2 linked regions of the Peribacillus sp. FSL E2-0218 genome follow. Each later gene encodes a partner of the first gene's protein in a complex. Links are inferred from orthologs where the notes say so. Each region holds a gene or a part of one and is shown in the gene's direction. Other genes may lie near its edges. The genes, in order: groL and metK.

The links.
Region 2: the proteins of groL (region 1) and metK are in contact, whole or in part, in a cryo-EM structure (PDB 8P4O), measured with the Escherichia coli proteins. The link is inferred for Peribacillus sp. FSL E2-0218 from one-to-one orthologs.

What each region holds. Positions count from the first base shown.
Region 1 is NZ_CP150304.1:337,523-340,701, forward strand. What follows is about bases 257-3,100. They hold groL (chaperonin GroEL), read left to right. Parts: upstream 257-781; coding sequence 782-2,419; downstream 2,420-3,100. Other genes in these bases: groES (co-chaperone GroES), read left to right, coding at 437-721; MHI53_RS01760 (BH0509 family protein), read right to left, coding at 3,093-3,100. Outside these bases: MHI53_RS01740 (type II CAAX endopeptidase family protein), read right to left, coding at 1-110; more of MHI53_RS01760, read right to left, coding at 3,101-3,179.
Region 2 is NZ_CP150304.1:4,557,406-4,560,581, reverse strand. Bases 336-3,176 are described here. They hold metK (methionine adenosyltransferase), read left to right. Parts: upstream 336-1,079; coding sequence 1,080-2,273; downstream 2,274-3,176. Other genes in these bases: MHI53_RS21945 (alpha/beta hydrolase), read left to right, coding at 3,150-3,176; MHI53_RS21950 (gamma carbonic anhydrase family protein), read right to left, coding at 2,422-2,940; pckA (phosphoenolpyruvate carboxykinase (ATP)), read right to left, coding at 336-409. Outside these bases: more of pckA, read right to left, coding at 1-335. UniProt on the Escherichia coli protein: Catalyzes the formation of S-adenosylmethionine (AdoMet) from methionine and ATP.

The sequences.
Region 1 (3,179 bases):
GCAGGCATTCCGGTTGAAGTCCCAATCAGCATGAAGATGGGTACCCCGACAATACTGGATAATTGCATGGCAATGTAAGTGATGATGACGAACCAATATTCTTTTTTCAAAGATGAAAACTCCTTTTATTTAGTCGCCCATTTCGCCTGAAAACGTTCCTGACAGGGGAAAATCGATAAACGCATACTCCAAAATGGTATCAAATAATGAGGCAGAACACCACTCAAAGGTACCCCTGCAAAAACATTTCCGTATCTAATCATTATGTTAATGTAGTATACCCGGAATTTATCAGAAATTAATAAAAAATTTTCGATAAGATACTTGCAAAAAAGGCTCGGTTTATTTAATATTATAAATGTGTTAGCACTCGATGATGAAGAGTGCTAATAATCATGAAGCACATTATCAAGAGAATATGAGGAGGTTGTTTCACTTGTTAAAACCATTAGGTGATCGCGTTATTATTGAACTAGTTCAATCTGAAGAGAAAACGGCAAGCGGTATTGTTCTTCCTGATACTGCAAAAGAAAAGCCACAAGAAGGTAAGGTAGTAGCAGTCGGTACTGGCCGTGTCCTTGAAAATGGCGAACGTGTTGCTTTAGAGGTTGCCCAAGGCGATCTAATTATCTTCTCAAAATATGCAGGTACTGAAGTTAAATACGAAAATACTGAATACTTAATTTTACGTGAAAGCGACATTTTGGCTGTAATCGGCTAATTATACATCATACTTAACTGAACGAAAAATTTTCTTAAAATTTTAGGGAGGTACTTAAAAATGGCTAAAGAAATCAAATTTAGTGAAGAAGCACGCCGCTCCATGCTTCGTGGTGTGGACGCACTTGCAGATGCAGTTAAAGTAACGCTTGGACCAAAAGGCCGTAACGTGGTTCTTGAGAAAAAATTCGGTTCACCGCTTATCACGAATGACGGTGTGACGATCGCTAAAGAAATCGAATTGGAAGATGCATTCGAAAACATGGGTGCGAAATTGGTTGCTGAAGTAGCAAGCAAAACAAACGACGTAGCTGGTGACGGTACTACGACTGCAACGGTTCTTGCACAAGCGATGATCCGCGAAGGTTTGAAAAACGTTACAGCTGGTGCGAACCCAATGGGTATCCGCAAAGGGATCGAGAAAGCGGTCAACTCTGCCATCGCAGAATTGAAAGCCATTTCCCAACCTGTCGAAAACAAAGAATCGATTGCACAAGTTGCTGCCATCTCTTCAGCTGATGAAGAAGTGGGCCAACTGATTGCGGAAGCAATGGAGCGCGTTGGTAACGACGGCGTCATCACAATCGAAGAGTCGAAAGGTTTCACAACAGAATTGGACGTAGTAGAAGGTATGCAGTTCGATCGCGGATATGCCTCTCCATACATGGTTACTGATTCAGATAAAATGGAAGCAGTCCTTGAAAATCCATATATCTTGATCACAGATAAAAAAATCACGAATATCCAAGAAATCCTTCCTGTACTTGAGCAAGTTGTACAACAAGGTAAACCGCTATTATTGATTGCTGAAGATGTAGAAGGCGAAGCGCTTGCAACTCTTGTTGTGAACAAACTTCGTGGAACATTCAATGCAGTTGCGGTTAAAGCTCCTGGTTTCGGTGACCGTCGTAAAGCAATGCTTGAAGACATCGCAGCTCTTACAGGCGGCGAAGTAATCACTGAAGAAATCGGACTTGACCTTAAATCTGCAACAATCGAATCTTTAGGACGTGCTTCTAAAGTGGTTGTTACAAAAGAAAACACAACGATCGTTGAAGGATCTGGAGATACAGCGCAAATCCAAGCTCGTGTAAACCAAATCCGTGTTCAATTGGAAGAAACGACTTCTGAATTCGACCGTGAAAAATTACAAGAACGCCTTGCTAAATTAGCTGGCGGTGTAGCGGTCATCAAAGTTGGTGCTGCCACTGAAACAGAATTAAAAGAACGTAAACTTCGTATTGAAGATGCATTGAACTCCACTCGTGCCGCTGTTGAAGAAGGTATCGTAGCCGGTGGTGGTACAGCACTTCTTAATGTATACAATAAAATCGCTGAAATCCAAGCGGAAGGCGACGTAGCAACAGGCGTGAAAATCGTCCTTCGTGCAATCGAAGAGCCTGTACGCCAAATCGCTCACAACGCTGGACTTGAAGGCTCTGTAATCGTAGAACGCCTAAAAGGCGAAGCAGTAGGCACTGGCTTCAACGCAGCTACTGGCGAATGGGTCAACATGATCGCATCCGGTATCGTCGATCCAACTAAAGTAACTCGTTCAGCTCTACAAAACGCTGGATCAGTTGCAGCCATGTTCTTAACAACAGAAGCTGTTGTTGCGGACAAACCAGAACCAGCAGGCGCTGGCGGCATGGGCATGCCTGACATGGGCGGCATGGGTGGAATGGGCGGCATGATGTAATCATTGCTTAAATCCCTTAATATAGGGATTTAACGAGTATTCAGGATGATTGCTCACCAAACATGTGAATATCTTTAAATTAGAAGGCCTCCCACGGTTAACTGTGGGAGGCTTTTTTCATATGAGCATAGATATTCATCGTGTTTGAATATCTGTATGCCCTATTCGTTGTTGAATTTCTTTCAACCCCACTCCTGCTTCAATCAGTAAGGATGTATGCGTATGCCTGGTTCGAGATAGCATTTGGGTTCAGCTAATAAATCATCTGGAAAACAAGAAAAACCTATTACTGATCTCTACGCTGCCATATATCCAAGGAGGGCTTTTTTATATGAATAACTGTTGAACGGAGGATTAGTATTGGATGCAGTGTACTGTGATATGTGGATTATAAAGCAATCTTTAGAAAATGTTTTGGCTTGAGTGGGAGGTTTGTTCCCTCGACTGTTTTGTAGAGCTCATTCCCTTCTATTATGTATGGGTGCCCAGCCGCAAGGAAGTAAATGGGGGGAAAGGAAGGAAGCTGAAAGTCAGCCAGGTCAAAAAAGCAACTGAAACCCACTTATCAGCAAAGATCGGGTTTGCAAGAAAGTATTTCGGAAAGGATAAAAGGAAAAGCGGGGAACCCTGAATTATCAGTGTTTTCCCCGCTTTTTATCATTTAATATTTGAGTTACATATAATCATAAACAGAGTCATCGAAATAGAGCCAGTGATAATATTCAACCTGTGAATCCGTCATCTTGGAAATGTCTTTCTC
Region 2 (3,176 bases), 4.2 Mb from region 1 along the record:
AAGTATGCGCGAAAAGATTATGCCAAGCATATTCATTAACGACACGAATTGGAAGGCGGGATGATTCTTCTGCGCCAGCGAAGCCCTTGAAAACGAAAATCTCTTCTTTTGCTTTTAAGTAGTCAATTACTTTATTATATAGTTTATTGAACACATCTTCCGAAATTGGCTGGTTCACTGGACCCCAATCGACTTTATCTTTTACGGATGCTTCCTCGACGATATATTTATCTTTAGGTGAACGGCCAGTATATTTGCCTGTTTCTGCTTTTACTGCTCCAGTTGAAGTTAAAACCCCTTCATTCCTGCTTAATACCTTTTCGACCAATTTAGGAACTGAAAGCTGAGTTTGCACGTTGTTTCCTGTTAATAACTGGTGTAACTCATTAGAAACGTCTACAGAATTCATATATGAGGTACCTTCCTTTGTTTAAGTTTTATATTACAATTAGTATAACACATTTATTTAAATAGTCTATACTATATCATCTGAATTGTGATAATTTTCATCTGGTTAGATTCATCATTTTAAATGGGCAGGAACCATGCCGGGATTCCTGCATATGCTTTAATGAAAGTCGATTTCCCCTTTATTATAGGAAGTACTAATCAATCTCATGCGCCTGAAAGTCCTTTGATGGCGGGGGAGCGAACTTTGTTGTGCCCGATTTGGCCGTTGACCGGAAATGTTCTTGATAGAAAATCATTGACAAATTCCGACCCAATACGATATTATCTTAAATTGTACGGATTCTCTTATCCCGAGTTGGTGGAGGGACAGGCCCTTTGAAACCCAGCAACCTGCCATATTGAACTTGACCAAAAGAGCAATCGCCGAAAATAAAGCGGTGTTCTTCAAGGAAAAGTGGTGATGGTGCTAACCTGAGCAAGGTAAAAAACCCTTGAACGATAAGAGTGAAAGGATAGAAGACAGAATGTTAAACCTTTCCTCATTTTCCAGGGAAGGTTTTTGTGTTTTTTAATTAATTCTGTGTCTATAGTTGAAGCTAATAAGGGAAACGAGTTCCGTAAAAAAATCAGGCTTATGCCTACCACATACTAACTTCCAAGGAGGAAATATGATGTCAAAGAAACGTCTATTTACTTCTGAATCTGTTACAGAGGGCCATCCGGACAAGATTTGTGATCAGATTTCAGATTCCATTTTAGATGCTATCCTTGCTAAGGATGCAAATGCACGTGTTGCGTGTGAAACAAGTGTAACGACAGGTCTTGTGCTTGTTGCTGGTGAAATTACAACATCCGCTTACGTGGATATTCCGCGTATCGTCCGTGATACGATTGCGGGAATTGGCTACACTCGCGCGAAATACGGCTTCGATGCTGAAACGTGTGCTGTATTGAGCTCGATCGATGAGCAGTCTGCCGATATCGCAGCTGGCGTCGATAAAGCTTTGGAAGCACGTGAAGGCAACATGTCAGAGGAAGAAATCGATGCAATCGGTGCAGGGGACCAAGGTCTTATGTTCGGATTCGCTTGCAATGAAACAGAAGAGCTTATGCCGCTTCCGATCTCATTGGCCCATAAGCTTTCATTCCGCTTGGCTCAAGTACGTAAAGATGAAACGCTTGCTTACTTACGCCCGGATGGAAAAACACAAGTAACTGTGGAATATGATGAAAATAACCGTCCTGTACGTGTAGATACGATCGTCATCTCAACACAGCATGATGCAGAAATCACGCTTGAGCAAATTCAAGCCGATTTAAAAGAGCATGTCATCAAAGCGGTGGTTCCTGCTGAATTGATCGATGCTGAAACGAAATACTTCATCAACCCGACTGGCCGTTTCGTAATTGGCGGACCTCAAGGGGATGCAGGTCTTACTGGCCGTAAAATCATCGTTGATACGTACGGCGGATACGCTCGTCACGGCGGCGGTGCATTCTCTGGTAAGGATGCTACGAAAGTTGACCGTTCTGCGGCATACGCTGCACGCTATGTTGCCAAAAACATCGTGGCAGCTGGCCTGGCCGATAAAGCCGAAGTACAATTGGCTTACGCTATAGGTGTGGCAGAGCCTGTATCGATCTCGATTGATACATTCGGAACGGGCACTGTTAGCGAAGACGTCCTGGTTGACCTAGTTCGCGCTAACTTCGACCTTCGCCCAGCAGGCATCATCAAAATGCTTGACCTTCGTCGCCCAATCTATAAGCAGACAGCTGCATACGGACACTTTGGCCGTACCGATGTCGATCTTCCGTGGGAACGCACGGATAAAGCAGAAACTTTAAAAGCACAAGCATGATCCAGATGGAAAAGGTGCGCCGCTAATTGCGGTGCACCTTTTTTTGGTAGGATTAATTTGGTTTGCAGAGGGAATAATTCAATAAACCCACTGAGTGATTTACCAGAGGATATTTGGCGTGTATTAGAGGCATGGACAAGCCCCTAGTTTATTTTATTCGGTCTGCTGTTTTGTAGTATTGTCCTTTTTCGGCATATTCGCGCACGATCCGTTCCATGTCCTGACGATCTTCCGCATTGATTTCGCGGATCACTTTGGCCGGGCGTCCGAATGCCAACATATTCGGCGGGATCACTTTGCCTTGGGGAACGAGACTGCCGGCACCGATAAAAGCTCCTTCACCGATTTCGGCTCCGTCAAGTACGATCGAGCCCATGCCGATCAAGGCTCCTTTACGGATTTTACAGCTATGTAAAATGACCTGATGGCCAATGGTTACTTCATCTTCAATGATCAATGGATGATTGGGGCTTTGGTGGAGGACACTATTATCTTGGATACTGACCTTTTTACCGATGATGGTTGGGGCCACATCACCGCGGATGACGGAATTGAACCAGATTGACGATTCGTCGCCAATTTTCACATCGCCTGTCACGACTGCATTCTCCGCAATATAAGCGCTTTCGGAAATCTGTGGTTCCTTGCCTTTGAACGGATAAATAATCATTTTCAATCATTTCCTTTCCGAAGTGAATGTTTTTATGTATTATTTTAATATACCGTATGCAAATACACTTGGCTATTTATAATACGAATGTACAACTTGTTAGTTTTCTTTTTTGTCGAAAATCGCGAATATGGTTATAATTTATATATATATTTTAACTATCATGGATCGTATACAACAAGTGAAAAGTGAAAGGGGGATTTCGAATGTGGAAATGGGAGACAGAAGGGGAC